DNA from 4 places in the Rhizobium sp. YS-1r genome. Region 2 is predicted to be linked to each of the others. Evidence: predicted binding sites of a transcription regulator. Region 2 holds the regulator's gene; each other region holds the start of a gene.
What was found. Region 2 encodes PhoB, which activates phosphate uptake and scavenging genes when phosphate is short. Its sites were predicted from a motif close to TGTCATNNANCTGTCAT; they were not measured.
Positions count from the first base shown of each region.

Region 1 (7,656 bases), on a different contig from region 2:
AACGAAATGGGTGAGGAACGTCAGGAACGGGCGGTTTTCAACCATTTGCGCCTCCTAATACTGGACACGCCGCTCGACCCAGCGGAACTGGACGGCGGTCAAAGCTATGACAATCAGCATCAGGATGACGGACTGGGCCGCAGACGAACCGATGTTGAGCCCGAGGAAGCCGTCCGCATAGACCTTGTAGACCAGCGTATTGGTCGCACCCGCCGGACCTCCGCCTGTGGAACCGTCGATCGTGCCGAACGTCTCGAACATGGCGTAATTGATATTGATGATCATCAAGAAGAAAGTCGTAGGCGAAAGGAGTGGAAAGACGATCGTCCAGAACCTCTTGAATGGCCCGGCCCCATCAATTGCCGCCGCCTCGACCAGTGACTGCGGCACCGATTGGAGACCGGCAACGAAAAAAAGAAAATTGTACGATATCTGCTTCCAGCTCGCTGCCAGAATAATGAGGATCATTGCATCTGCGCCATCGACACGATGGTTCCAGCTGATGCCCAGCCTCGCAAGCAGATAAGGCAGGATGCCTATGGTCGGATTGAACATGAACCACCACAGGACGCCCGCAACGACTGGAGCCACCGCATAGGGCCAGAGGAGCAGGGTGGTGTAGACCCGCCCGGAACGCAGCAACCGGTTGACGGCGACGGCGAAGAGCAAGGCGAGGCTCATGGACAGCAAGGTGACAGACACTGCGAAGATCGCCGTCCGACCGAGTGAATTCAGGTATTCGGGGTCCTCAAAAAGCTGAAGGTAATTGTCGAACCAGATAAATGTGGTGCGGAAACCAAAGGGATCCTCGCGTTCGAATGACGATTTCACTGCCTGCCCGGCCGGCCAGAGGAAGAAAACCGTGGTCACAGCCAACTGCGGCAAAAGCAGCAGATAAGGCAGCAGTTTATTCTGGAAGATCGTACGCTTGGTCTGCATGAGGAAAATATCCGGATCCCGCTCGTTGCGTCAGCGCCTGAAAATCTCCAATCAGGAAAGGGCCGGACGTAGCCGGCCCTTTCCCATTGAATGAGAGATCAGTTATTTGCAGCTTCGAAGTCGCGCAGGATCTTGTTACCGCGAACAACGGCATTATCGAGAGCTTCCTTGGCCGTCTTCTTGCCAGCCAGAAGCGCTTCGAATTCGCTATCGATAACATCACGCACCTGGGTCAGATTACCGAACCGGATGCCCTTCGAATTTGCTGTCGGCGTGCCGCGGGTGATCTGCTTGATCGCCACGTCGGAACCCGGATTCTTTGCATAGTACCCCTGCTGCTGGCCGAGCTCGTAGGCAGCATTGGTAATCGGAAGATAGCCGGAGAACTGGTGCCAGTCCGCCTGGACTTCCGCTTTGGAAAGGTAGGTGAAGAACTTGGCAACGCCCTTGTAGACATTCGGGTCCTTCTGGCCATTGAGCACCCAGAGCGTGGCGCCACCGATGATCGAGTTCTTCGGTTCGGCAATCGCGTCGTCATAATAGGGAAGCGGCGCAAAACCGACCTCGAAACCCTTGGCATTCAGCATGACGCCGGCGCGAGAAGCGGAAGAATTCATGTAGATCGCGCATTCCTGGGCATAGAATTTCGGCGGAGCATCGTTGCCGCCGACCGGGCCACCGTATTGGAAGAGACCTTCATCCGCCCATTTCTTCAGGTTCTCCCAGTGACGGGCCTGCAGGTCGCCGTTGAAGGTGAACTCGGTCTTCAGGCCGCCGAAGCCGTTTTCCAGCGTGCCATAAGGCTTATCGTGAATTGCCGAAAGATTTTCGAGCTGGACCCAGGAAATCCAACCGGAGGTGAAACCACATTTCGCCGCACCGGACGAAACGATCTTCTTGGAGAATTCTTCGACTTCCTTCCAGGTCTTCGGGGCGACTTCTGGATCAAGGCCCGCCTTTTTGAAGACATCCTTGTTGTAGTACATGATCGGAGTCGACGAGTTGAACGGCATCGACAGGATGTTGCCTTCCGTGTCGGAATAATAACCCGTCACGGGCGTGAGGAAGCCTTTCGGATCCCAGGGCTCCTTGTTGTCGGTCATCAGCTTATAGACGGGGTAGACGGCGCCCTTGGCTGCCATCATCGTGCCGGTGCCGACTTCGAAGACCTGCACGATTGCTGGCTGCTGACCGGCGCGGAAGGCGGCGATGGCTGCTGTCAAGGTTTCAGGATAGGTACCTTTGAAGACGGGAGTCACATGATACTCGGTCTGGCTCTCGTTGAACTTCTTGGCGATCCCCTCAAGCTTATGTCCCAGTTCCGCGCCCATGGCGTGCCACCAGGTGATCTCCGTCGCCGCAAGCGACGACGACGCGGACAGTGCAACCGCAACAGCGGCCATCGAAAGTTTCTTCAACATGAAAAAAGTCCTCCACCTTGATTGGTGCCGGCCCCGAATAGGGTCCTCCCATGACACCAACTTTACAGTTTTATGTCAGTTTTTTAACAGAACAAGGATCAAGGCCATTTATTAGAACGCATCCGGATAATGCCGTGGCAAACGACCCCGCCGAATGGCGACAATGTCGTAACGCTGAGACAGGCGCGCCGCGTCCTTCCGCTTCGCCAGCCATAGATCGCTGGCCGCCCGGATCCGCTTCTGGGCGACATAGCCGACCGCATCGATGGCCTCCTGCTCGCCGGCCCGTGCCTTCACCTCGACAAAGGCGACCAGATCCCCCTTGCGGACAATGAGATCGATCTCGCCGAGCCTCGTGCGATGGCGGATCGAAAGGACCCGATAGCCCTTGGCCATGAGGTAGAATGCGGCGAGATATTCCGAGACATGCCCCCATCGCTGGGCTTTCTGCCGTTCAGCTTTCAGGCGCACTGTCCTGCGTCGTTTCAGGCCGGCACCATCCTCAGCCACCGTTCTCGCCCTTCAGTGCCAGAAGCCGCTGGTAGAGGTCCTTGCGGGGAAGGCCTACAAGGCGGGCCGCCTCGGTCGCCGCCTTTGCGGTCGGCATCGTGGCGGCAAGCTCGCGCAGCAGCATGTCGACCTCCACCTCCCCCGGCGCTTCTTCGGCTTCCGGCGGCGCCAGGAGCAGCACGATCTCGCCCTTTACCACGCGATCGTCATGATAGTAGGCGGCGAGTTCCTCCAGCGTGCCGCGGCGGAACTCCTCGAAGGTCTTCGTGAGTTCCCGGCACACGCAGGCACGCCGGTCTCCACCCAGCACGTCGGCGGCCGCAGCAAGCGTCGCGCCGATGCGGTGCGGCGATTCAAAGAAGATCAGCGTCGCCGGCACTTTCGAAAGCTCCGCCAGCCGGTCTCGCCGGCCCTTGTCCTTGACCGGCAGGAAGCCGGCGAACAGGAAAGCATCGGACGGCATGCCGGAGCCGACGAGTGCGGCGAGCGGCGCGGACGCGCCGGGGATCGGCACCACCTTGCGGCCCGCCTCGATCGCCATCTGTGCCAGCCGGTAGCCGGGATCGGAGACGAGCGGCGTGCCGGCATCGGAGACGAGCGCCACGGATTTTCCCTCCTCCAGGGCGGCAAGCAGTTTCGGCCCCGCCTCATCGGCATTGTGCTCATGATAGGCGAAAGGCCTGTTGACGATGCCATAGCGATCGAGCAATACGCGGGTGACACGGGTATCCTCGCAGGCGAGCACATCGGCGCCGGCCAATGTTTCCAGAGCCCGCAGCGTCATATCGCCGAGATTGCCGATCGGGGTCGCGACCAGATAGAGTGCAGGCTCCAGAGGCCGGGCGGGCACGAACGTATTGGCGACGCGATAGCCGCGCTGGTTTTTCAGGTCATCGGTCACAGGGCATCAAGCAAGGTTCGTGGACATGGAGGTTCTTTATGATGAAGCCGACCCGCTTCGGCAAGTAAAGGCGAGCCAAGTTTTCTGTGTGCAGGGCAGACGGCGAAGTGGAAATGCCGCAATGACAGCTCGTTAACCTCTTGCTTTTCGCCGCCGATCTCTGCCATTTTGCCCGTCCACATCATCAGGCTGGCACTCAGCCGGCAGAATATCAGGAGGTCCGGCCCAAGCCGGATCGCCACGGTCGAAAGCGATAGCGTCCATGCGTATTACTCTTGAGCGGTCCAATCTCTTAAAGTCGCTGAACCACGTGCATCGTGTGGTCGAGCGGCGGAACACGATCCCGATCCTTTCCAACGTGCTGATGCGCGCTTCCGGCAATAGCCTGGATCTTAAGGCGACCGATCTCGATCTGGAAATCACCGAAGCCGTGCCGGCCATGGTCGAGAATGCCGGTGCGACGACGGTTCCCGCGCATCTGCTTTACGAAATCGTCCGCAAGCTGCCCGACGGCTCCGAAGTGCTGCTTGCCACCACACCAGACGGCGGCTCGATGACCGTGCAGTCCGGCCGGTCGAAATTCTCGCTGCAGTGCCTGCCGGAATCAGATTTCCCGGATCTGACCGCCGGCAGTTTCACGCATACCTTCAAACTGAAGGCGAGCGACCTGAAGATGCTGATCGATCGCACGCAGTTCGCGATCTCCACCGAGGAGACCCGCTATTATCTGAACGGCATATTCTTCCACACGATCGAAGCCGGCGGTGACCTGAAGCTTCGCGCCGTCGCCACCGACGGGCACCGCCTCGCCCGCGCCGATGTCCAGGCGCCATCCGGCTCCGAAGGCATGCCGGGCATCATCATTCCGCGCAAGACAGTCGGCGAACTGCAGAAGCTGGTCGAGGACCCGGAAACAATCGTCACCGTTGAACTGTCGGATGCCAAGATCCGCCTGACGATCGGTACCATCGTGATGACTTCGAAACTGATCGACGGCACTTTCCCGGATTATCAGCGCGTCATTCCGACCGGCAACGACAAGGAGATGCGCGTCGATTGCGAGAGCTTCACCAAGGCCGTAGACCGCGTCTCGACCATTTCCTCGGAACGAGGCCGGGCGGTCAAACTGTCGCTCACGGACGGCCAGCTCCTCTTGACCGTCAACAACCCGGATTCCGGCAGTGCTACGGAAGAAGTCGCCGTCGGCTACGACAGCGACCCGATGGAGATCGGCTTCAACGCCAAATACCTGCTCGACATCACGGCGCAGCTTTCCGGCGAAGATGCAATCTTCATGCTGGCGGATGCGGGGTCGCCAACGCTGGTGCGAGACACGGCGGGGGATGACGCACTCTATGTGCTGATGCCGATGCGCGTCTGATCATTCGGGGCGGCTGGAAAACTCCACCCGCCTTTTTCTTGGTTTTTGCCCGCTGCGACATTTTCTCTTGCTTTTGCGGCATGCGGGTCCACATAGGGGCCGAAAGGGAGAGGACATATCCATGGAATTGCGCCTGAAGGAACGGCTTGGCCGCAAGTTCGACGAGGAAATCCGGTTCTTCAAGGGCTGGATAGATGGCCCGAAAAGGGTCGGCGCGATCTGCCCCACCTCTTCCGTCACCGCCGGGCGTATGGCAAGCATCATCGATACGGCATCCGGCTTGCCGGTCCTCGAACTTGGGCCCGGCACCGGCATCATCACCAAGGCGATCCTGAAGCGTGGCATTGCGCCGGAGAACCTTGTCTCGATCGAATATTCGACCGATTTCTACCAGCATCTGGTCCGCACGTTTCCGGGCGTGAACTTCATCAACGGCGACGCCTTCGATCTCGAACGCACGCTCGGCGCCTGGAAGGACAAAACCTTCGACAGCGTTGTCTCTGCGATCCCGCTCCTGAGCTTCCCCATGGAGCGCCGTATCGCGCTTCTGGAAGATCTTCTCGGCCGCATTCCCGCCGGCCGGCCGGTCATGCAGATCACCTACGGTCCCGTCTCACCGATCATCGCGAACCCGGATCGCTACCGGATCAGACATTACGATTTCGTGGTCCGCAACATTCCGCCGGCCCAGCTCTGGACCTATAGCCGTCCATGACATTCGGTCTCTACATCACCCACCCGCAGGTCAGGATCGATCCGGATGTGCCTGTGCCGCAATGGGGATTGTCGGAGGTGGGCCGGGCGCGTGCCGAACAGGCCTCACGTTCCGGATGGGCAAGGAAACTCGGGCGGATCGTCTCCAGCGATGAAACGAAGGCGATCGAAACGGCCGAAATTCTCGCTACGGCTTCCGGTATCGCAGTCGAGACCGCGCATGACACGCATGAGAACGACCGTTCGGCGACCGGTTTCCTGCCGCCACCAGAATTCGAGAAGGCGGCCGACTGGTTTTTCGCCCACCCGGATCAGAGCTTCAAGGGCTGGGAACGCGCCGTCGACGCGCAGGCCCGCATCGTCTCCGCCGTCAACCGCATCCTTGCCGACCACGATCCCAAAATGCCCATCGCCTTCGTGGGCCACGGGGGCGTGGGGACGCTGCTGAAATGCCATCTGGCCGGCAGGCCGATCGGTCGCGATCGCGACCAGCCGCCCGGCGGCGGAAATCTCTTCTGCTTCGGGCTTGCGGATCGAGCTGTCTCATGCGAGTGGACACCCATCGAGACATGGGAAGGAATCAGGGCATGAATGCGCGTGACCGTCTGATCGTCGGCCTCGACATCCCCACAACTGCCGAGGCGGAGAAAATGGTCGCCACGCTCGGCGACGCGGTCTCCTTCTACAAGATCGGCTACCAGCTCGCCTTTGCCGGCGGCCTCGAATTCGCCCGCGACCTCGTCAAGGACGGCAACCAGGTCTTCCTCGACATGAAGCTGCTCGACATCGACAACACGGTGGCGAAGGGTGTCGAGAACATCGTCAAGATGGGCGTCACGATGCTGACCCTGCACGCCTATCCGAAGGCGATGCGCGCCGCCGTCGCGGCAGCGAAAGGCTCCGATCTCTGCCTGCTTGCCGTCACCGTGCTGACCTCCATGGACGAGGCGGACCTGACAGATGCCGGCTACGAATATGACCCGCATACGCTGGTGCTGCGCCGGGCCGAACAGGCGCTTGCCGCGGGCATGGGCGGTATCGTCTGCTCGGCGGAAGAAGCCTCTGCCGTGCGCAAGATCGTCGGTACCACCATGGCGGTCGTGACACCCGGCATCCGGCCTGCCGGTTCGGACGTCGGTGACCAGAAGCGGGTGATGACGCCGGCCGATGCGCTTCGCGCCGGATCGAGCCATCTCGTCGTCGCCCGGCCGATCGTCAAGGCACCGGACCCGAAGGCCGCGGCCGAAGCCATTCTCACCGAGATGCAGAGCGTCCTCTAACGATTGTCCGAAACCGTATTGTGTTCGTCGTGATCGACGATCAGCTGCGGGCTACCGCCCGGCAGGCGGTTGCCGGTAACAGTATTGTATTGCGCATGGTCGAGGGCGCTGAGACTGCTGCCGAACGGACGGTCCGACCGCGAGAAACAATATGAGCGTGAGCCCTGCCGGCTGCCGAGCCAGACCGCCGGCCGTGCCGCCCAGAAATTCACGTAGCGGAACGTGTTTCTGGCAATCACGTTGTGTTCCGGCGCCTGGTGGCGGATCGTGCCGCCCTCGCCGCAATTGCGGTAAAGGAAGATGCCGCCCTTGATCGGGTTCTCGAACGTGTTCTGCTCGATCCGGTTTTCCGCCGAACCGTCGACCGCGATCATCTCTCGCCGGGTGGTGCGGATATCGAACGTGTTGCCGACGATGCGGTTGCGAGCCGATTCCGCATCGAGATAGATCGCCGTCGCGGACGCGCTGCCTGTGAAGCGGGAATTCTCGACCGCCATCCCCGTGACACCC
Region 1 covers NZ_JPYQ01000056.1:846,472-854,127, forward strand. Annotated here, with positions in the region: gene ugpE (sn-glycerol-3-phosphate ABC transporter permease UgpE) at 1-45, opposite strand, end outside; gene ugpA (sn-glycerol-3-phosphate ABC transporter permease UgpA) at 55-939, opposite strand; gene ugpB (sn-glycerol-3-phosphate ABC transporter substrate-binding protein UgpB) at 1,038-2,360, opposite strand; gene JL39_RS29735 (YraN family protein) at 2,472-2,870, opposite strand; gene rsmI (16S rRNA (cytidine(1402)-2'-O)-methyltransferase) at 2,863-3,771, opposite strand; gene dnaN (DNA polymerase III subunit beta) at 4,034-5,152, shown strand; gene pmtA (phospholipid N-methyltransferase PmtA) at 5,274-5,867, shown strand; gene JL39_RS29755 (histidine phosphatase family protein) at 5,864-6,457, shown strand; gene pyrF (orotidine-5'-phosphate decarboxylase) at 6,454-7,146, shown strand; gene JL39_RS29765 (right-handed parallel beta-helix repeat-containing protein) at 7,143-7,656, opposite strand, start outside.
Region 1: a site for PhoB is predicted at 2,422-2,438, ahead of ugpB (sn-glycerol-3-phosphate ABC transporter substrate-binding protein UgpB). Genes of this name have one in related genera too.

Region 2 (7,656 bases):
ATAGTCCATCCACATGGGACGTGGAATGAGGCCCATATCGAGATAGGCCTGAGCGCCATATTGCGCCTCGAACCACGCACGGAAAGTCAACGACGGGATGCCGAGCGCCGGCCCCGCGGCATCTTTGCGGGTACGCAGCGTCTCCATCCGCGCATAGGTGATCCAGGGGCCCTCCCGCCCTTTCGGAGCGCGGTCGAAGGCGCGGACATTGCAGATGCCGACCTTCTTCAAGGCGGCCAGCGTCACCAGCCCGCAGAGACCGCCCCCGATCACAGCCACGTCCAGAACCTCGGCACTATCGACTTCGGTCCTAGGAAGCCAGGCCTTCGGCGGCTGGTTGAGCCACAGGAGATCGAGCTGAAGCCTGCGCTCGAGATCTTCGAGCGAAGCTGGTCGGTGCAAGGATGAACCAGAGAGCGTCACGAGCGACCTATAATTCGGAAAACGAATGACACATTCATTACGATACAAAAACAGAAATGTAAAGCGTCTGATGAAAAACGGGGCACATTCGACCGCCGCCTTAATTGTGAACAATCGGGATCGTTGTAAGGACCTGGCAGCACCGGCATTGCATGCCTTGGGCTTGGCAAGGAAGCACGTCCGGCAGAAGTGCTTGACGGGCCACGCTCGGCGCGGTATCGGTATTTCCATGAATATCGAAATAGCGTCCTCACAGATGGAATCCCTGGGCAACCCGACGCGGCTGCGGATTTACCGCACGCTGGTTCGGGCGGGCTTCGACGGGCTCCCGGTCGGCGGCCTCCAACAGCGGCTGGAGATTCCGGCTTCGACTCTGTCGCATCATTGCAGGAAGCTGATCGATGCGGGACTGGTGACGCAGGAGCGAAACGGAACGACGCTGATCTGCCGGGCAAACTACAAGGCAATGTCGGCGCTGATCGGCTATCTGGCCGATGAGTGCTGTGCGGACGGCCGATGCGAGGACGTGGAGGCGGCCGCGGTGGCCTGATTTTTTTGCCCACATATTTCGAATTAACTAGAAATACGGAAGGAGACAGGTAAATGCCTTCGAAGCTACCCATAGCAGTTATAGGTGCGGGTCCCGTGGGTCTCGCCGCGGCAGCGCAGCTTATGAAGCGCGGCCTCCGTCCACTGGTCCTGGAAAGCGGGCCGTCGGCGGGAACGTCGCTGCGGGCCTGGGGGCACGTGCGTGTCTTCTCGCCCTGGCGCTATGTCATCGAGAACTCGGCCGCCGAACTGCTTCATCGGTCGGGCTGGATTGCCCCGGATCCCGAAGAACTGCCGACCGGGGCGGAGATCGTCGAACGGTATCTCGATCCCCTCGCCCGGCTCGCGGAAATCGCCCCACATGTCGCCTACGGTTCGACCGTGACCGCCGTGACGCGCGAGAACCTCGACAAAGTCACCAGCCGGGGACGCGGCGCTTCGCCTTTCGTGATCCGCTATGTCGATGCCTCTGGTGAAGAGAAGGCTGTCCTCGCCAGCGCCGTCCTCGATGCGTCCGGGACATGGAGACGCCCAAGCCCGATGGGCGTGGACGGCCTTCCGGTTATCGGAGAAAGCAAAGCGGGCGGCAGGATCGCCTATGGGATTCCGGACGTATCCGGCGTCGGCAAGCCGGACTATGCCGCTGCATCGATCCTCGTCGTCGGCAGTGGCCATTCCGCCATCAACGTGGTGCTGGCGTTGCTCGAAGTCCAGAAGACCGCGCCGACCACGGCCATATCATGGGCGCTGCGCCGCAATGGAATCGACCGTCTTCTCGGCGGCGGATTGAACGATCAGCTTCCGGCTCGCGGCGATCTCGGGCTGGCGGCGAAGGAGGCGATCGACAGCGGCCGCGTGAAGCTGCTGGCCCCCTTCGCAGTCCAGTCCGTCCGCGAGAATGGCGGCCGCCTCGACGTGGAGGCTTTGCACGACGGCCGGCATGAGCGGCTTGCCGTCGACCGCATCGTGGTGGCCACGGGCTTCCGTCCCGATCTCGACATCCTGAAGGAACTCCGGCTCGATCTCGATCCGGCCGTGGAAGCCCCCCACCGTCTCGCACCCATGATCGATCCGAACCTGCATTCCTGCGGAACGGTGCCGCCGCATGGCGTGGTCGAGTTGACACAGCCGGAACCCGGCTTCTTCATCGTCGGTTCGAAATCCTATGGACGCGCGCCGACATTTCTCATGGCAACGGGGTACGAGCAGGTCCGCTCGGTCGTGGCGGAACTCGCAGGCGACAGCAACGCCGCCCGCGAGGTGCATCTCGTTCTCCCGGAAACCGGTGTCTGCAGCGTAACCAATCCAGTGCTCGCAGAGGCAGCGTCCGGTGGCTGCTGCGGTGGTCCTGCTCTTTCTGAAGTCGACGCGTGCTGCATCGCCGACATGAAGGCCAAGACTGATGGCAAAGCTGGTTGTGGCTGTGGTACATCCACTGCGGTGGAACGGAACGATGTGGAACCTGCAGAATGACCGAGCGGAAAGCTCCCGCGCGCCTGATCTGGGCGCTCGGCGCAACACAGATCATCGGCTACGGTACCCTTTATTATTCCTTCAGCATCCTCGCGCCGGACATGGCACGAGACTTCTCCATCCAACAAGACAGGCTTTTCGGGCTGCTATCGGTGGCGCTGCTGGTTGGCGGACTGTTCGCACCGAGAGCGGGAAACTGGGCGGACCGGTTCGGAGCCGGCCGGCTCATGGTCCCCGGTTCGCTTGCTGCCGCCATCTCGCTTGGCTGCGCGGCCGCATCGCCGAATGCGACGACGTTCGGTATTTCACTCGTCGCAATGGAGATCGCCTCCAGCTTCGTTCTCTACAGCACGGCATTTGCAGCGATCGTGCAGGTTGGAGGCAGCAAGCCACAGCGCAGCATAACCCATCTGACGCTGATCGCGGGATTCGCATCAACGCTCTTCTGGCCGCTCACGGCAACACTGCATGACTATCTCGGCTGGCGTGAGATCTACCTCGTCTTCGCGATCCTGAATATCGCCGTGTGCCTTCCGATCCATTGGTGGGTCGGGAGACTGCCCCGCGACGTGCCCGAACCACGGGCATCAGTAAATCAATCCGGAGCGATGGCCGTTCAGCCTGAAGCCGGCCCCGCGTTCAGTGGCGTCTTTATTCTGATGCTTGCGGGCTTTGCCCTGGAAGGATTCGTGCTGGCCTCCGTGCTGGTCCACATGGTTCCGCTGCTGACAGCACTTGGGCTTGGCACGGCAGGCCTCATGGTCTCCACCCTCTTCGGTCCCTCGCAGGTCGCCAGCCGCCTCCTGAACATGATCTTCGGAGGGCGCTTGTCACAGACGGTGCTCGCCGTGATCTCCGCGGGATTGCTCGCCGTCGCCCTTATCGTCCTGATGGCGACAAGTCCGTGGCTCCCCGGTCTCATCGCATTCGCGATCCTGTTCGGTCTGGGATCGGGGCTCGCAAGCATCGTCGGGGGAACGCTTCCACTGGAGCTTTTCGGAAGGCACGGTTATGGCGCACGGCTCGGCTGGGTGACCGCCGCACGCCAGTTTTCCTCAGCACTTGCCCCCTTTGCGTTCGCTGTCATGCTGGGAACTTGGGGGGTCGGCCAGGCAGTATCGATCAGCATTCTGGGAGGCGCGGCGGCCGTCGGCCTGTTCGGAGCGATCGCCTTCGCCCGCTACAGAGCAACAAGACCAGCAGCTGGACCTTTCGGTGGTTCGCAGGCCTGACAAGACACGACAAACAGGAGATGCAGGCCCCTCGGCGAAGCCCTAAAGAAAAGCAGCATAGGCCTTCCAACGATCGCGAGAAAATTCAGACGTCGCCGAGGGCGTAGCCCGCTCCGCGGACGGTCCGGATCACCTGGTCAGCCTTGCCCAGGCTGATGCCCTTCCGGAGGCGACCGATGTGCACGTCGACGGCGCGCTCGTCCACGGTTGCACCATCACCCCAGAGCGACCTTTTCAGCTCCGTCCGCGAATAGACCCGTCCCGGATACCGCATCAGGAACTCGAGAAGCCGGAACTCGGTGGGGCCGAGCCTGACTTCCTTCTTCTGCCTGTGGACCCTGTGTGCTTCGCGGTCGAGGGTCAGGTCTCCGACCCTGATCATATGGCTCAGAAGATTCGGATGCATGCGGCGAAGAAGGTTCTTCACCCTTATGGCAAGCTCGACGGAGGGGAATGGCTCTACGAGGCAGTCATCCGCGCCGGCAGCGAGACCCGTCAGCCTGTCGCTCTCGCTTTCCGCCGGAACAAGCAGGACCACGGGCACCCGCATCGTTGCTGGTTCGGTACGAAGTCTTCGGCAGATCTCGATGCCATTCAGCCCCGGAAGGGACGAACTCAGCACCAGTACATCGGGAAGGCTCGAAACCAACCGCTCCATCAGCTCGGAGCCCGCCGAAAGCAGCGTCACGTCGAAACCTTCATCGACAAGGGAGAACCGCAGCACTTCGCGCAGCGTTTCATCGCCATCGATCACCACGACAACTCGCGCTCCCATCGCGGTGCTCTCCCTAGTGTCCTTCCATCGAGTATCCGGCGCCGCGGACGGTGCGGATGACATCCTGCATGTTGGAGAAGTTGAGCGCCTTCCTGAGGCGTCCGACATGCACGTCGACGGTGCGCTCGTCCACATAGATGTCGTGGCCCCACACCCCGTCGAGAAGCTGCGAGCGCGAGAAGACCCGGCCGGGCGCGGCCATCAGGAATTCCAGAAGCCGGAACTCCGTCGGGCCGAGCCGCACTTCGCGGCTCTTGCGATGCACCCTGTGCGTCTCCCGGTCCAGCTCGATGTCGCCGCAGCGCAGGACGCTCGACAGCACTTCCGGACGCGCGCGCCGCAGCATCGCCTTCACTCGCGCCATCAGTTCCGGCGTCGAGAACGGCTTTACGACATAGTCATCGGCGCCGGTCGCAAGCCCGCGGACCCGTTCGCTCTCCTCGCCGCGCGCCGTCAGCATGATGATCGGCAGTCGCTCCGTCTCCGGCCGCATCCTCAGCCGCCGGCAGAGTTCGATGCCGGAAACACCGGGCAACATCCAGTCGAGGATCAGAAGATCCGGCGTGCGTTCCTGAAGCCTGATCTCGGCTTCATCCCCGCGCAGAATCGTCTCCACCTCATAACCTTCCGCTTCAAGGTTGTAGCGAAGAAGCACGCTCAGCGCCTCCTCATCCTCCACGACCGCGATCTTCGGCTGCATTCCGTCTTAGCTCCGTCACCATTCCATCGTCATTCGGCGCCATTATTCCGTGATCGCGCCGAGCGTGTTCGACGTATCGTCCTTCGGACGCTCGCCTTCCGGCTGGGCGCCGGTCGTCATGTAGTAGATCGTCTCGGCGATGTTGGTGGCGTGGTCGCCGATACGCTCGATGTTCTTGGCACAGAACAGAAGATGCGTGCAGGTGGTGATGTTGCGCGGATCTTCCATCATGTAGGTCAAAAGCTCGCGGAACAGCGACGTGTACATCGCGTCGATTTCCTCGTCGCGGATGCGGATCGCCTCCGCCTTCTCGGCCGAACGGCTCGAATAGACGTCCAGCACTTCCTTCAGCTGCGTCAGCGCCAGGTCCGACAGGTGCTCGATGCCGCGCGCGAGCTTGCGCGGCACACCGGTGCCCTGCACCGCGATCACCCGCTTGGCAGTGTTCTTGCCGAGGTCGCCGACCCGCTCCAGATCGGAGGCGATGCGCAGCGATCCGACGATGTCGCGCAGGTCGCCCGCAACCGGCTGGCGGCGGGCGATCGTCACGATCGCCTTGTCGCCGATATCGCGCTCGGCATGGTCGAGGATCACATCGTCGGAGATCACCTTCTGGGCAAGGGCGGCATCGGAATTGACCAGTGCCCGCACTGCATCCGCGCACATCTGCTCCGCAAGCCCGCCCATCTCCGAAATCCGGCGGCTCAGATATTTCAGTTCGTCGTCATAGGCAGACAGGATATGTGTCGAAGACATGGTCTTATCCTCAGATTGTCAGAAAGGGCCCGCAACCGGCGATCAGCCGAAGCGGCCCATGATGTAGTCCTGCGTACGCTGGTCATCCGGATTGGTGAACATCTTGTCGGTATCGTTCTCCTCAACCAGGTTTCCGAGATGGAACATGGCAGTGCGTTGCGATACGCGGGCCGCCTGCTGCATCGAGTGCGTCACGATGACGATCGTGAAGTTTTCGCGCAGTTCGTGGATCAGCTCCTCGACCTTGGCGGTGGCGATCGGATCGAGCGCCGAACAGGGTTCGTCCATCAGGATCACTTCCGGGCTGACGGCAACGGCGCGCGCAATGCACAGGCGCTGCTGCTGACCGCCGGAAAGGCCCGTACCTGGGCTGTCGAGACGATCCTTCACCTCGCCCCACAGTCCTGCCTTCTGCAGGGCCGAAGACACGATATCGTCCAGCTCCGACTTCTTTCGCGCCAGACCATGAATGCGCGGGCCATAGGCGACGTTCTCGTAGATCGACTTCGGGAAAGGGTTCGGCTTCTGGAACACCATGCCGACCTTGGCGCGCAGCTGAACCGGGTCCACCTTGGGATCGTAAATGTTCTCCGAGTCGATCGATATGTTGCCCTCGACACGGCAGTTGGCGATCGTGTCATTCATCCGGTTGATGCAACGCAGGAACGTCGACTTGCCGCAGCCCGACGGACCGATGAAGGCTGTAACGGACCGAGGGCGGATATCGATATTGACATCCTTGATGGCGTGCTTTTCGCCGTAATAAACCTGCACGTTACGGGCGGAAATCTTCGGTTCATTCATGAGTGGAGCTTTCGTCGGCGTCGTCGTCATCGTCGTTGAGATATTATTCATCATTACACACCCCTTTACCAACGGCGCTCGAAGCGGCGGCGAAGAATGATTGCGACCAGGTTCATTAGGATCAGGAATACCAGAAGCACGATGATGGCACCGGACGCACGTTCGACGAATGCCGGGTCGCCGCGCTGCGTCCAGTTATAGACCTGGACCGGAAGCGCCGACGCCGGATCGAAGAAGCCATCCGGCGGACCGGCGGGATATTCGCGCACGAAGGCGACCATGCCGATCAGCAGCAGAGGCGCAGTCTCCCCGAGAGCTCGGGCCAGCCCGATGATCGTCCCCGTCAGGATACCGGGCATCGCCAAGGGCAGAACATGATGGAAGATGGACTGCATCTTCGATGCGCCAACACCGAGCGCTGCGTCGCGGATAGACGGTGGAACGGCCTTGAGGGCGGCGCGAGTGGCGATGATGATCGTCGGCAACGTCATCAGGGTCAGAACAAGCCCCCCCACAACCGGCGCCGATTGCGGCAGACCGAAGAAATTGATCAGTACGGCAAGGCCCAGAATACCGAAGACGATCGAGGGAACCGCGGCAAGGTTCGAGATGTTCACCTCGATCAGATCGGTGAAGCGGTTCTGCGGCGCAAATTCCTCAAGATAGATTGATGCAGCCACGCCGATCGGCAGCGACAGGACGAACACGATCAGCATCATATAGACGGAGCCAATGACCGCAATCCCCAGGCCCGCCGCTTCAGGCCGGGTATCGGAGGCGTCCGGCGCCGTGAAGAAGCTCCAGTTGAAACGGGTCGTCAGAATGCCCGCCTCCTTGAGCTTGTCCGCCAGCATCAGTTGGTCGGGGGACGTATTGCGGTCGAGCTTCGCGCTCTCCATCGTCACGCGCCCCTTGTAATATCCGTCGATACGGCCCGCGGCCAG
Region 2 covers NZ_JPYQ01000012.1:31,510-39,165, forward strand. Annotated here, with positions in the region: gene JL39_RS11295 (NAD(P)/FAD-dependent oxidoreductase) at 1-402, opposite strand, end outside; gene JL39_RS11300 (metalloregulator ArsR/SmtB family transcription factor) at 653-973, shown strand; gene JL39_RS11305 (FAD-dependent oxidoreductase) at 1,027-2,445, shown strand; gene arsK (arsenite efflux MFS transporter ArsK) at 2,442-3,677, shown strand; gene JL39_RS11315 (winged helix-turn-helix domain-containing protein) at 3,763-4,452, opposite strand; gene phoB (phosphate regulon transcriptional regulator PhoB) at 4,466-5,152, opposite strand; gene phoU (phosphate signaling complex protein PhoU) at 5,195-5,908, opposite strand; gene pstB (phosphate ABC transporter ATP-binding protein PstB) at 5,951-6,742, opposite strand; gene pstA (phosphate ABC transporter permease PstA) at 6,778-7,656, opposite strand, start outside.

Region 3 (7,656 bases), on a different contig from region 2:
CTGCAATCCGAAGATCGCCCACGACATGGCGAACGTCTTCAACTTCATCACCGGCTATGGCGAGCCGGAAGAGAGCATGAAGCTGGCGGTCTCGCCCTATACGCTCAGGTCGCGCATCCTCAGGCATATCGAGGAGGAAATCGTCCACGCGCAGAGCGGCAAGCCCGCAGCGATCTGGATGAAGATGAACTCGCTCGTCGATCCGGACATCATCGATGCGCTCTACCGGGCAAGCCGGGCGGGCGTCGAGATCGACCTCGTGGTGCGCGGCATCTGCTGCCTGCGCCCGCAGGTGCCCGGCCTTTCCGAGAATATCCGCGTCAAATCGATCGTCGGCCGCTTCCTGGAGCATAGCCGCATCTTCTGCTTCGGCAACGGTTACGGCCTGCCATCCGACAAGGCGCTCGTCTATATCGGCTCGGCCGACATGATGCCGCGCAACCTCGACCGCCGCGTCGAGACGCTCGTGCCGCTCCTCAATCCGACCGTGCATGAGCAGGTTCTTTCACAGATCATGCTGGGCAACTTGATTGACAACCAGCAGAGCTACGAGATATTGCCCGACGGCACGTCGCGGCGCATGGAAGTGCGCAAAGGCGAAGAACCTTTTAACGCGCAGCACTATTTCATGACCAATCCAAGCCTCTCGGGGCGCGGTGAGGCTCTGAAGTCGAGTGCTCCCAAACTGATCGCCGGCCTGATGTCCGGACGCAAGAAATAGGCAATATGGTACGATCCGAAGCCCAGGGGCGCCTTCCGGGGATTGCCCCTGTTTCCGTCATCGACATTGGCTCGAACTCCGTTCGTGTCGTCGTTTATGAAGGCCTGTCCCGCGCGCCGACGATTCTCTTCAACGAGAAGGTTCTTTGCGGGCTCGGCAAGGGGCTTGGATCCAGCGGCCGGATGGACGAGGAGGCCGTCCAGCGCGCGCTTTCGGCACTGAGGCGCTTCAAGGCGTTGTCGACGCAGGCGCGCGCCAACGAAATCTATGTGCTGGCGACGGCGGCTGCCCGTGAGGCGTCGAACGGACCGGACTTCATCCGCGAGGCGGAGGATATCCTCGGCCAGGAGATCCAGCTTCTCTCCGGAGAAGAGGAGGCGCGTTATTCGGCGCTCGGTGTCATCAGCGGCTTTCATGATGCGGACGGGATCGCCGGCGATCTTGGCGGCGGTTCGCTGGAACTCATCGACATCAAGGGCAATGATTTCGGCCGCGGCATCACGTTGCCGCTCGGGGGACTGCGATTGTCCGAGTCCTCCGGAAATTCTCTCTCCAAGGCGCGCACCTTCGCCCGTAAGCAGGTCAACACCGCGCGGTTCCTTGAACAGGGCGCTGGCCGCACCTTCTATGCGGTCGGCGGCACCTGGCGAAATATCGCCAAGCTGCACATGGAGATGACGAAATATCCCTTGCACATGATGCAGGGTTACGAACTGCCGCTCGCGGATATCCAGAAATTCCTCGAAGAGGTGATCGCCGCCAAGGACTCCAAGGACCCTGCCTGGCAGGCGGTGTCCAAAAGCCGCCGTTCGCTGCTGCCCTACGGCGCCATCGCCATGCAGGAAGTGCTGAGTGCGATGAAACCCGCCAGGGTGAGCTTCTCCGCGCAGGGCGTGCGCGAAGGCTATCTCTATTCGCGGCTTTCCGACGGAGAGAAGGCAAGTGACCCGCTGCTCGCCGCGGCCGGCGAACTGGCGATCCTGCGCGCCCGCTCGCCCGAACATGCCCGCGAGCTAGCGGAATGGACGGGCCGCATGGTGCCTGCTTTTGGCATCACCGAGACGGAGGAAGAAAGCCGCTATCGTCAGGCCGCCTGCCTGCTCGCTGACATAAGCTGGCGCGCCCATCCGGATTATCGCGGTCTGCAGGCGCTCAATATCATCGCTCATTCCTCTTTCGTCGGCATCACCCATGCAGGCCGTGCCTATCTGGCGCTCGCCAACTACTATCGCTTCGAGGGACTGAACGACGACGGTGCGACGGGCCCCTTGGCGACGATTGCCACACCGCGCATGCTCGATCTTGCCAAACTGCTCGGTGGCCTGCTGCGTGTTGTCTATCTCTTCTCGGCCGCGATGCCGGGCATCGTCCACAACTTGACGTTCCGCCCGTCTTCCGACCCCGATCTCGATCTGGAATTCATCGTGCCGCCGGCCTACCGCAATTTTGCCGGTGAAAGGCTGGATGGTCGCCTGCAGCAACTGGCGAAGCTGACCGGCAAGCGGCTGGCGTTCCGGTTCGAATAGATTCCGGGAAACTTTATCGCTCCCCGATTGCAATTCACGTCGACAATCCCGACATCCACCGTGAGGCAGACCATTTTGGCTGCCCGGCGTGCAGGAAATTGCGGGACAGGGGAGACGAGTGATGAAGAAGCTAGTTGCAGTTGCCCTGCTGACGGTGGCCCTTGCAGGCTGCACCGCCGTTGCATTGGAACCCATTCCGGGCAGCATCACCTATGGCGGACAGCCGCGCAGCAAGCTAACGAAGTCGCCGGTCGGCAGTCCCGTCACCCATCAGTTCTACGGTCAGGACGGTCGCCGGTATTACGAGACCTACATCATTCAGTCGGACCGGAGCCTGAAACTGGTCGACCGCTATGCGATCGACATACCGGTCAATTGATTGAATGCGTCAGCCCCGGCGGATGCCGGAGCTGATGCTGCTGACAAAGGGCGGCAACTCTTCTTCCGTCATGCTCGGGCCTGTCCCGAGCATCTGACCACCTCTATACTCTCGAAATTATCCCAACATAACCAATGATTTGGCAAGGGATGGCAGATCCTCGGGACAAGCCCGAGGATGACGTCTTGCATGCCGGAAGGTTTGCCAACAAACTAGGCCCCGGCGGATGCCGGGCTGAGATGTTCGATCTGGACCTGAACTACTTCGCCGCCAGGAATTCGCCGACTTCGAGCAGGCTGAATTCGTTGTCGTCGGCCTTGTCGACGGCGCGGCCGGCCGAGAAGGGCAGGTTGTTGTCGTTGCCGATGATGATATGCGTCGCATCGACCACGTCGACATTCTCGATCGTCACGAAAGGCATGTCGTAGACACCCTCGACATTACCCGCCTTCTTCTTCTCGTCCGGATCCTCAATCTTCATGAGATCGATGTAGCCGATCTTGCGGACGGCCTTGCCGACATTCCCGTCGGTCATCTCGATCTTGTAGACGCGCTTGTGCTTTGCAGGCGCGTTGAAGCAGGTCGGTTCGGGCTTGGCCGGATCGGCGCAGGCCTTGTCGGCGGTGCCGGCGCCGTTGTCGCGCTCGATGACGAGGGCGGTCGTGGCGTCGATCATGTTGAAGTCGCCGATCGCTTCGCCGCCCTGGGATAGGGGATAGAGCCAGGAGCGGCCGGTCCATGCCTTCGAGGCGACGTCGAATTCGACGATGCGCAGCGCCGTCATTCCGTCCGCCTTCTCGACCGAACCGTCTTCCAGATAGAGCGGGCCTTCCAGCAGGCCGTAGAGCTTCGAGCCGTCCTTCGACATGGCCATGCCCTCGTAGCCGCCCGAGCGCTTCAGGTTGAAGGCGGCCATTTTTGCGGCCGGGTTGGCCGGCGTGGTGAGCGTCGGATTGTCGGGCGACTTGACCGGCTTGCCATCGATCACGGTCGCGATCACGTCGGTCAGGCGGCCTTCGGTGTCGAACTTCAAGAGATAGGGGCCGAATTCCTCGCCGAGCCAGAAGCCGTCGGCGACCGGCTGGATCGATTCGATATCGAAATCGGCGCCGGTCAGATAGCGGGTGTCGGAACCTTCCATGGTGATCGGGAAGGGCGCGATCCTGTTCGGATCGGAGAGGAAAATATTCTTCACGACTTCCGCCTTGTTGGCGGCCCAGTCGAATTTCATCTGGTGCAGGAAGAGCATGGCGTCGGAGGAATTGGCCTTCGAGCCGAAACCGTTGTCCGACAGCGTCCAGAACGTGCCGTCGGCCATCGTCTTGATGCCGGAGAAGCCCTGCAGCGGCTGGCCGTCGAACGGCAGCTTCACATCGGTGACGCGGACGCCGTCCTTGCCCGGCAGCGTGCCGAGGGCCTCGGTGCGCTTGCGGTCGGGCGTGGTGAACTTGCCGGACGTCTTCAGGAAGGCTGGCGCGTCGGCCGGAGCCGGAACGATCGTGTTGGCGGGCAGGATTGCCTGGCCGACGAGTTTGGCCGGGAAGGCTTTTTCTTCGGCAGCAGCAGAACCGCCGATCAGCGCAGCGAGAGCAACGGAGGCGAGAAGGGGTCGGATCATGAGATCACCTGTTGGTTGGCGTGTCAAAGACGCCTACCGCATAGGGAGCGGTCGTGACGGCCGGGTGATGGAACATTGAAGCTTCGATGAAGCTTTGATGACGGGATATCGAGGTCGATTTGAACGTCAGGCGCTTCTCTTGAGCGCCACCCAGCGGCCCGGCGTCATGCCGAAGGTTTTCTTGAAGTGCCGGGTGAAATGGGCCTGGTCGGCAAAGCCTGCGCCGAAAGCGGCATCCGCCAGGCTTCCGCCTTCGAAGAGCAGTTGTTTTGCCCGGTCGAGCCGGCGCATGACCAGATAGCGGTGTGGGCTTGTCCCCAGGAGCTTCCGGAATTGCCTTGAAGTCGTGTAGCGGTCGAGGCCGCTGACGGCTTCCAGTTCCTGGGAAGAGACGGCGCGGTCGCAATTGTCCTGGAGATAGTCGCGGCAGCGGAGCACGGCATCGCGCGAGGTCGATTTGTCCGGTAAAACGCCGCGACTGTCCGCGTGACGCCAGAGGCTTGCCGTAAGCCGGGCGATCAGGTCATCCAGCAGAAGCTCCTGCGGCGTGGCGTCAAGATCGTCGAGCGCCTCGGCGAGGCAGTCGCGGAAGGCATCGTCTGCCATGACGGGCTCGGGCACGAAGGGCAGTCCGGCCACACCACCCGCCGCCTCGATCAGCCGTTCCGGCGGCAGGTAGAGCATGCGGTAACGCAGGCCGTCGTCGGTGCCGGCGGCGCCGTCATGCACCTCGTCCGGATGCAGGACGATGACATTGCCGGGCAGGCTCACGCGGACGGAGCCGCGATAATGGAACGTCTGGACGCCGGAAAGCGTGATTCCGAGCGCATAGGTGTCATGCCGGTGCGGCGAAAAGCCGTTGCCGTGGAACCGCGCCTCGATCCGCTCGATGCCGCATGAGGAGGGAGCTTGGACGATGCCGTCCGGCTTTCCCTCCGCCTTGCACGAACGTTCAAGACCGGCGGTGCTTGCTGCCGCTATCGCGTCGGTCCTTGCATAACCTTCGACGGAGTTCTTCATGTTCGACACCAAGATCGCGCTCGTGCTTCGCGATGACCTCGCCCCCTGGCAGGAGCTCAATGTGACCGCTTTCCTGATGAGCGGCATCGTCGCCCAATCTCCCGCGATCATCGGTGAAGCATATCGGGATGCGGCCGGCCATGTCTACAATCCGATGAGCATCCAGCCGGTCGTGGTCCTGTCTGCCGAGCAGGAGACGTTGCGCATGATCCACCGGCGCTCGCTCGAACGGGAAGTGACAACATCGGCCTATATCGAGGAGATGTTTGCGACAGGCCACGATGCGGCGAACCGCGCGGTGTTCGCCGAGTTTGCGCCGGACGACGCCAGGCTGGTCGGGATTGCGCTGCGGGCCGAGAAGAAGATCGTCGACAAGATCACCAGGGGAGCGAAGATGCACCGGTAACTTTTCCGCTCATGCCTCCAGCGCCAGCGTCGCGAAACTCGCCAGCCAGTGCTCGCCCATATAGTCGCCTTCCACATGGGGAAGTGCGCTTGCAAGATGGTCTTCCGCCGCCTTCTCCATGATCGGCCGCCGCGGATCGCCTTGCGGCAGGGCTTTCGCGAGCGACCGCCAGCACCAGGCGCGGGAAAGATTGAGACCGTCGAGATGGGCGATCTTGCCGTCCGAGCGGTCGGAGACGGAGGCCGGCGAAAACAGCGTCGCGGGCCTCCGCGCCACGATCTCAGGCAGGAAACGGTCGAACCAGGGCAGGAAACCCTCCGCCGGCATCAGCCGCCGCATGCATTCGGCTTCCACGAGCGCTGAAGAGAGAAAATCGTCGCCGGAGGGTTCGCCCCAGGCCGGGCAGGCCTCGTCCTTGCCATACCAACGGAGCGCCGTCTCCGTTAGCAGTCCGAGCAACGCGGTATCGCCGATCGTCTCGGCATAGTCGGCTGCAAGCCGCATGGCAAAGGCGGTGTTGAAATGTGTGCCGACCCGGACCGGATAGGTGGCGACCGGCAGGAAATCGGTGAAGCGACCGGTGAAGACATCCGACAGAGGTTTAAGGTTCTCGAACCAGCACCGCTCATCGAGCAGCGACAGTTCGGCGGAAAGTTTCAGGAGCCAACCCCAGCCATAGGGCCGCTCGAAACCGCGCGACGTGGGCTTTGCCTGATAGGCGCATTCGCCCGCCACCTTGTCCGGCACCAGCATCGCGTCGAACAGCGCCCGGATGTTCCTTGCCGCCGGGATATCCGGGAATGTCCGCAGGATATGCGCCATCATCCAGTAGCCGTGCACGCAGGAATGCCAGTCGAGGCTGCCGTGGAAGATCGGATGAAGCTGGCTTGGTGTTTTCGCATCTTCCGGGCCTGAAAACACGTTGGCCGGCTTGTTTGGATATTCGCGCCCGACGTGCCCGAGCGCGATCGCGGCAAAATGCTGGGCGGTCTCGGCGGTGAGGGACTGGCGCATGTGGATTGGCTCGCTTTGAAGGAGCGGCGATGGGCGGACATCGTCGCGTCGGGGGTAAGATGATGGGCGAGATCACCATACGAAACCGGCCGGATCAAGCCGGAAACGGGTGCGGGCATATGCTCGCCGGCAATCCCGTGTGATCGAGACGGCCGGCCGGCGTCAAGTTTCTCTTAACGAAGGCGGCGGTTTTCATCGGATGTTTTATGCAAAAATTCTTATGCTGCATTGCGATAGCGGCGAGGGCGCGTTACCGTAAATGGGGGCCGCCAAGATTCACGAATTCGCTCTAGCAAAGATTTCGTAAAGGATATCAGATGCTTGACGCTTCCAGATCCAAGCCGAGAGATCTCGAGACCATTGCCCGTTCCGGCGGACCGCTTCGCCGCATCACCGCACGCATACCGACCTATCTGACCGACGTGCGCGAAAATCCCGCATGGTTGCCGATGTTTCTTCTGGCGCGGACGATGCCGTTCCGCCGGGCGCATTGGCTGACGGCGAAGCCGGTCCGAACGGCAACGCCGGGACCTTCGATGTTCGGCGATTTGGATGCGCGGACCATTGCGGCGGAGCTGAAAGGCGCGGGGATATTTGCCGGCCTCACCCTGCCGGACGACATCCACCGGGAGATCGCCCGCTTTGGCCGGGAAACGCCGTGTTTCGGCAATTTCGAGCGCAAGCTCGAATTTCTGGCCGGCGAACATGCGGAAGCCGAGCGGCGTTTCGGTCGCCCGATCCTGAGCGGCCATCACTTCGAACGGGTCCTGCAATGTGAGGCGGCCGTCGCGGTGCAACAGGACCCGCTTCTCATCGACGTGGCGCGGCACTATCTCGGCGGCGAGGCGAAACTGATTACCACCCGGATCTGGTGGAGTTTCCCCACCAAGGCGGCAACCGACGCGGATCTCAGCCGCGCCTCGTTCAAATACCACTTCGACCTGGACGACTGGCGCATGCTGAAATTCTTTT
Region 3 covers NZ_JPYQ01000013.1:119,383-127,038, forward strand. Annotated here, with positions in the region: gene JL39_RS12590 (RNA degradosome polyphosphate kinase) at 1-721, shown strand, start outside; gene ppx (exopolyphosphatase) at 727-2,247, shown strand; gene JL39_RS12600 (membrane protein) at 2,369-2,626, shown strand; gene JL39_RS12605 (esterase-like activity of phytase family protein) at 2,886-4,244, opposite strand; gene JL39_RS12610 (AraC family transcriptional regulator) at 4,371-5,264, opposite strand; gene JL39_RS12615 (DUF2000 family protein) at 5,263-5,670, shown strand; gene JL39_RS12620 (DUF2891 domain-containing protein) at 5,680-6,684, opposite strand; gene JL39_RS12625 (hypothetical protein) at 7,002-7,656, shown strand, end outside.
Region 3: a site for PhoB is predicted at 4,331-4,347, ahead of JL39_RS12605 (esterase-like activity of phytase family protein). Genes of this name have one in related genera too.

Region 4 (7,656 bases), on a different contig from region 2:
TCCTTCGGCAACTCGATACCCTGCAGCTTCATTCTCTCCTTGCGGTCCTCTTCCATATCGGAAGGAATGCAGTTGTTGGAGCGGATTGCAGCCAGGATCGCACCGCGCTCGCCGGAGGAGCGAACCAGTTGCCGGGCATTGTCTCTTTCCGCAACAAGCGCGTCGCGGCTTTGCTCCATGGCATCGAGCGTCTGCCGCATCTGATCGCAGACTTCGCCCTTCGGGCCGCCGAGGACAACGACACTGCCCGTGCCGCAGCCCGCCCGGCGCATCTCGATCCTGAGCCCGCGGATTTCGCTGTTCTGGTCGCTGAGTTCCCGCGCATAGCGCCGTATCTCGGCCGTGTTGCCGATGATCTGCGGTGCGTTGTTGAGCTGCCGATAAAGGGCTGCACAGGTCGCGATATCCCGCGCGGAGGCCACGGCGGGAACAAGCAGCAGCGGGGCGATCATCAGGCCGCAAAGGCGCATGAGGTGTTGTCCGGCTCTCTCCAATCACATGATCGCATCATGGAGCAAGCCGGTTGATAATATCATAAAATCGGCTGCCCAACGATTATTATTTAATTATCATATGGTTATATATAAAATTTAAAGTTGAATCTCCAGATTGGGTTGCGATGCTTCCACCACCGCGAGCGCAGCCATGTTCACGACGCCGCGCGAGGTGACCGAGGGCGACAGGATATGCACCGGCATGGCGGCGCCGAGCAGGACCGGGCCGACATGCAGCGCGTCGGTCATGTTCCGCACGACGCCGAGCGAGATGTTCGCCGCATCGAGGTTCGGGAAGATCAGCAGGTTGGCGTCACCAGTCAGTGAACTGTTCGGCATAGCACGCTTGCGCACCGTTTCGGAAAGCGCCGAACCGGCCTGCATTTCGCCGTCCACTTCCAGGCCAGGAGCCTGTTCGCGCACCAGCTTCAGGGCACTGCGCATCTTCTGGGCGCTTTCGGAATCCCGTGAGCCGAAGTTCGAATGGCAGATCAGCGCTGCCTTCGGGAGGATGCCGAAGCGGCGGACTTCCTCGGCCGCCAGGATGGTGATCTCGGCGATCTCCTGCGCCGACGGATTGTAGTTGACGAACGTATCGGCGAGGAAGAGCGCGCCGCGCTGAGAGATCACGAGGCTGAGCCCCGAGAAGGCGCAGACGCCCGGACGCCGGCCGATGATCTGGTCGACGTCCTTCAGGTGCCGGTCATAACCGCCCTCGACGCCACAGATCAGCGCATCGGCTTCGCCGCGTTTCACCGACAATAAACCGATCACCGTATTGTTGGTGCGCACGATGGTGCGGGCGCTTTCCGGGTTGATGCCCTTGCGGCCGACCAGGGCGAAATAATCGTCAACATAATCGCGGTAGCGCGGATCGTCTTCCGGATTGACCACGGCGAAATCGACATTCGGGCGGATGCGGATGCCGAAACGCTTGAGCCGGGCTTCGATCACCGACGGGCGGCCGATCAGGATCGGCGTTGCCGTCTTTTCCTCCAAGAGCACCTGGGCTGCCCGCAGCACGCGTTCGTCCTCGCCTTCGGCAAAGATGACTCGCTTCCTTTCGGCCGTCTTGGCGGCGTTGAAGATCGGCTTCATCACGAAGCCGGAGCGCCAGACGAAACGGTTCAGCTGGTCGAGATAGGCATCGAAATCTTGGATCGGCCTCGACGCGACGCCGCTTTCAGCGGCAGCTCTGGCGACGGCCGGCGCGATGCGCAGGATGAGGCGTGGATCGAAGGGCGAGGGGATCAGGTAATCCGGACCGAAGACCGGCGTATCGCCGGAATAGGCGCGTGCGGCAACGTCGGAGACTTCTTCGCGCGCGAGGGCTGCGATCGCCTTGACCGCCGCCATCTTCATGTCCTCGTTGATCGTCCGGGCGCCGCAATCGAGCGCCCCACGGAAGATATACGGGAAGCACAGCACGTTGTTGACCTGGTTCGGGAAATCCGAGCGGCCGGTGCAGATCATCGCGTCCGGGCGGGCTGCGCGCGCAAGCTCAGGCATGATTTCCGGAGTCGGATTGGCAAGCGCCATGATCAGCGGCTTCGGTGCCATGCGGGCGAGCAGTTCCGGTTTGAGCACACCCGCGGCGGAAAGCCCGAGGAAGACATCGGCGTCGTCGATGCTGTCGGCAAGTACGCGCTTGTCACTCTTCTGCGCATAGATCGCCTTCCATTCGTCCATCAGTTCGGTGCGGCCTTCATAGACGAGGCCCTCGATATCGTGGACCCAGATATTCTCCTTCCTTGCACCGAGCGAGACGAGGAGATGCAGACAGGCGAGAGCCGCGGCACCGGCGCCCGACGTGACGATCTTCACGTCGGCGATATTCTTGCCGGCAAGCTCCAGTCCGTTGAGGATCGCGGCGGCGACGATGATCGCGGTACCGTGCTGGTCGTCATGGAAGACCGGAATGTTCATTTTTTCGCGAAGCCGACGCTCCACCTCGAAACATTCCGGCGCCTTGATGTCCTCGAGGTTGATACCGCCGAAGGTCGGCTCCAGCGCCGAGACGGTCGAGACCATGGCATCGATGCTCGCTGCGTCGATTTCGATGTCGAAGACGTCGATGCCCGCAAATTTCTTGAAGAGAACGGCTTTCCCTTCCATCACCGGCTTCGAGGCGAGCGGTCCGATATTGCCGAGGCCGAGTACGGCAGTACCATTGGAGATAACGGCGACAAGATTGGCGCGGGCGGTGTAATCCGCCGCCATATCGGGATTGTCGCGGATCGCAAGGCAGGGTGCCGCCACCCCGGGCGAATAGGCGAGCGCCAGGTCGCGCTGGTTGCCGAGCGGCTTGGTCGCCTGGATCTCCAGTTTGCCGGGGCGGGGATAGCGGTGGAAGAACAGCGCCTGTTCATCGAGATCGCCGCTGGCTGGCATGGCGGACGATTTCGGTTTTTCTTGCGCGTTCATGGTTCCTCCTGGCTTGTCTTGTTCTGTCTCGGCTGGATCGAAAGGAGAGAGTCCTCCTTACATCAATCGACCCGACGGAACAGCAGCTAATTTGCGGTCGTGGCGGAAATCGGAAGGAGAGCTGGAATGACGCTCGGCTGCCCGCAGGAGCGGCTTTTCCATGTTTTGTCATCATCCTGAAACACGAGTCTGGTTTTGGAAATCGCGAGAGGCGGCAGCGAAAGGACGACTTCGTGACCGGTCAAGTGGATACAAGGCATTTCAGAACGCTTTTCATCTCGGACGTGCATCTGGGTTCCAAGGCCGCCCGAACCGATTTTCTCCTCGATTTCCTGCGCTATCATGAAGCTGATACGCTTTTTCTGGTCGGCGATATCGTTGACGGCTGGCGCCTGAAGCGCAACTGGTACTGGCCGCAAGGCTGCAATGACGTCGTGCAGAAGCTCCTCCGCAAGGCGCGAAAGGGAGCCCGCATCGTCTATATTCCCGGCAATCACGATGAGTTCCTGCGTTCGTTTCCGGGAATGCACTTCGGCGGCATCGAAGTGGCCGAACGCGCGATCTACGAAATGGCGGACGGCAAGAAATACCTGATCCTGCACGGCGACGAATTCGACGTGGTCGTACGCAATGCCCGTCTGCTCGCCTATCTCGGCGACTGGGCCTATGACGCGGCGATCGCCATCAACGTCGTGCTTGCCGCCGTCCGCCGCCGCCTCGGCATGCCCTACTGGTCCTTCTCCGCCTGGGCGAAGCTGCAGGTCAAGCATGCGGTCAACTTCATCGGCGAGTTCCAGCGTGTCGTGGCCGAGGAAGCCCGCCGCAACAATGTCGACGGCGTCATCTGCGGCCATATCCATCACGCGGTGATGGAGGATATCGAGGGCATCCATTACGTCAACACCGGCGACTGGGTGGAAAGCTGCACGGCGATTGCCGAGAACCACGACGGCACGCTCGAAATGATCTCGTGGCAGAAGATCGGCAACACGGCCGAGATCAAGGCTTTGCCGAAGCCGCAGTCGGTCGAGGATATGCAGGCCGCTTGAGAAGCGGCCCGTAGATGGCTGATCGTATCAGATGGCTATTTCTGGCCATAGGCAGGGTCGGGGCGCTTGTGTTAGGTAAGCTGGAAATTTCAGCAACCTGCCCGTGAAGTCGTGATTCCTCCCCATACGGCGCCTCCAGCGCCCCGGTTATTCCAACTGCGCTGTGCCCTTGCCTACGGAGCGCCGCTCGGGGTCAATGGCATTATCTTGCCCTATCTGCCCGTCTGGCTCGACGCACTGGCTTTCACGGAATTCGAAATCGGCATCATATTGGCGATGCAGCTTCTCCTGCGCGTGCTTGCAGCGCCGGTATCGGGGGTTTTCGCAGACCGCCTGAGCGAGCGGACTTTGATTCTTGCATGGTCCGGCGCGCTGTCGTTGTTGACGGCCCTGGCCATGTTCTTCGTTCGTGACTTCTGGTCGGTCCTTCTGGTCATCGGGATTCAGGCGGCTGTGTTTGCGCCTTACCCGCCGATCGTCGAATCGATCGCAGTGACCGGAGTGCGCCGCTGGGGGTTCCAATACGGATCGATGCGCGTCTGGGGTTCCATTGGTTTCGTGGCCGCGACCCTTCTCGTCGGCGAGTTGCGCGGCGTCTGGGGCGTTCAGGCCATACCTTCGGCCATGGTGATCGGTTTCCTGCTGACGGTCGCCGTCGCCTTCGCAGCACCCAGGCTCGGGCGGGCGGCAATCCGACCCGGAACAGACAAGGCTCTGCAGCCGAGCTCACTCGGACGGTTCGATCTGCATGTATTGATGATCGGCGCGTCGGTGGCTCAGGCCAGCCATGGAATGTTCTATACGTTCGGCACCATCCATTGGCAGCAGATCGGGCTCTCGAGCGGTTCGATCGGTGTGCTGTGGAGTGCGGCGGTTCTTTCCGAGATATTGGTCTTGTTTGCGGCCGGGCGGATTGCGAGACGCCTTTCACCCTGGTCGCTGATGCGAATCGGCTGCGCGGTTGCCGTTGTCCGCTGGACGCTGTTCCCGTTGCCGCTGGGCTTTTGGGGTTATATGGCGCTGCAGGTCGCGCACGCCTTCACCTTCGCTTTCGTGCATATCGGGCTGCAGCACAGGCTGGTGGAAACCGTGCGCGAAGACCAGGAGACCTCGATGCAGGGCGCCTATGTCTTCTATAACGGCGTCTTTCTGGCACTTTCGACGTTACTCTCCGGTATGCTCTACCGGCAGTTCGGATTGACGAGCTATGTTGCGATGTCGGTCCTGGCGCTTGTCGGCCTTGCGATCATCGCGCTCGCGGCGAAGCTTCAGCCCCAGAGGCTGGCTTCCGGCGGATACACGAGCGAGCCCTCGTAGCGCAATCCGCCCGGCCGGTCGCGGGCCAAGAGCAGCGGACCGTCGAGATCGGCATAATCGGCATCCTGGGCGAGCAGGACGGCCGGTGCCATGGCAAGCGAGGATCCGACCATGCAGCCGATCATCACCGCAAATCCGAGACGCTGCGCTTCCTCCTTCATGGCAAGTGCTTCAGTCAGACCACCGGTCTTGTCGAGCTTGATGTTGACCGCGTCATAACGGTCGCGAAGGCTTTCCAAATCCTTGGTCGCATGCACGCTTTCGTCGGCGCAGACCGAGACCAGATGACGGATGCCGGTGAGTGCGGCGTCCCTGCCGGCCGGGAGCGGCTGCTCGATCAGGGACACGTTGGTTTCGGCGGCAATCGCCATATGGTGGGTAAGATTGTCCTCCGTCCATCCCTCGTTGGCATCGACGATAATGCGGGAATCCGGCGCTGCCTCGCGGACGGCGCGGAGGCGGACCTCGTCATTGTCGGTTCCCAGCTTGATCTTGAGGAGGGGGCGATTCGCATTCTTCCGCGCTTCGGCCGCCATGGCCTCCGGTTCGCCGAGCGAAAGCGTGAAGGCCGTGACGAAGGGCTTGGAATTCGAAGCGCCGATCATATCGGCGACACGCCGGCCGGTCCGCTTGGCTTCGAGGTCCCAGAGGGCGCAATCCACCGCATTGCGGGCAGCCCCCGGCTTCATCCGCGCCTGCAACTCTTCACGCGTCAAACCGTCGCGAATCGCCTCGGCGATGGACCGGATATCGGCAATCACCCCTTCCACGGTTTCGCCATAACGCTTGTAGGGCACGCATTCTCCACGGCCGGAACGGCCATTTTCATGAATCATGCAGGTGATGACGTCCGCTTCCGTCTTGGAACCGCGCGAGATTGTGAACTTGCCGGCGATCGGGAATGATTCGATTGTGGCTTCGAGGTGACGGCTCATGGTTTTACGCTTCCCGTTGTGGCAAATACTTACGAGGTGGCTATATTGCCCGTCGCAAAAAATGCGATCAACTGTATCGTATGAAACCTTTTTTAGCCGCTGTTACGAAAGAAGCCTGTGACGTTTAGGTCTGCCGAAATCAAGGCCGAAGATCTGCCCGGCGGCGACGGTGAGCGTTACCTGCTGTCCGGCGACTGGCGCGGCCAGACGATCCTGTCGATGCTGAAGGAGTTCCAACATCTGGAGCAGGTCCGGAGCCGGGGCAGGGTGGAAATCGACCTTTCCGGCATAGCCGGCATCGACACGGCCGGAGCCTGGCTGATCCGCCGGCTGATGACGGCGAAGGGCGAGCAGGGCAGCGAAGCCGTATTGATCGGCGGTGAAGGACCAATTCGCGAGCTGATCGGGGTATTGCCGGAAAAGGCGCCGGCACCGCCGTCGGACCAGGGCGACAAGGGCACGCTCTTCGAGCGCCTTTTTGCGCCGACCGGCAAGGCCATGGCGGAACTCGGCAGCGATTTCTACGCGGCGATGCATATTCTCGGCTCCGCGGTTCGCGGCGCGCAGATGAAGCTCGGCCGCGGCGCCGGCGTCTCGCCCGCTTCCGTAGTCACCCATATCGACCGCATGGGCGTGCGCGCCGTGCCGATCATCGTGCTGATGTCGTTTTTGATCGGTGCAATCATCGCGCAGCAGGGCGCTTTCCAGCTCCGCTATTTCGGAGCCGAAATCTTCGTCGTAGACCTCGTCGGCATCCTGCAGCTGCGCGAGATCGGTGTGCTCCTGACAGCAATCATGATCGCCGGCCGATCCGGAAGCGCGATCACCGCCGAGATCGGCTCGATGAAGATGCGCGAGGAGATCGACGCGCTGACGGTGATCGGCCTCAACCCCGTGGGCGTCTTGATCTTCCCGCGCCTCGTGGCGCTGACGGTCGCGCTGCCGCTCCTGACCATTGTTGCCAACTTCGCCGCGCTTACGGGAGCGGCGGTCGTTGCCTGGGCTTATTCCGGCATCACCTTCGATACCTATCTGTCACGCCTGCACGAGGCGATCGACCACACGTCCGTCGCATCCGGCATGATCAAGGCCCCGTTCATGGCGCTGTCGATCGGCATCGTTGCGGCTGTCGAGGGCATGAAGGTCGGCGGCAGCGCCGAATCCCTCGGCCAGCACGTCACGACATCCGTCGTAAAGGCAATCTTCGTCGTCATCCTTATGGATGCAGTTTTCGCCATCTTCTATTCCGCGATCGATTTCTGATGGAGAAGGGTTTGGAAGCGGTGAAGCAAGAGGGAGAGGTCAATGCGGATGGCCGGCAGGTCGTGCTTTCGGTGCGCGACGTAACGGTCGGCTTCGGCAGCCAGCTTGTGCTCGATCACCTGAACCTCGACGTTTATCGCGGTGAGATCCTGGGATTTGTCGGTGCTTCCGGGA
Region 4 covers NZ_JPYQ01000032.1:190,432-198,087, forward strand. Annotated here, with positions in the region: gene JL39_RS21085 (hypothetical protein) at 1-470, opposite strand, end outside; gene JL39_RS21090 (NADP-dependent malic enzyme) at 591-2,918, opposite strand; gene JL39_RS21095 (UDP-2,3-diacylglucosamine diphosphatase) at 3,152-3,967, shown strand; gene JL39_RS21100 (MFS transporter) at 4,079-5,284, shown strand; gene dgcA (N-acetyl-D-Glu racemase DgcA) at 5,236-6,219, opposite strand; gene JL39_RS21110 (ABC transporter permease) at 6,373-7,482, shown strand; gene JL39_RS21115 (ABC transporter ATP-binding protein) at 7,482-7,656, shown strand, end outside.
Region 4: a site for PhoB is predicted at 3,085-3,101, ahead of JL39_RS21095 (UDP-2,3-diacylglucosamine diphosphatase). Genes of this name have one in related genera too.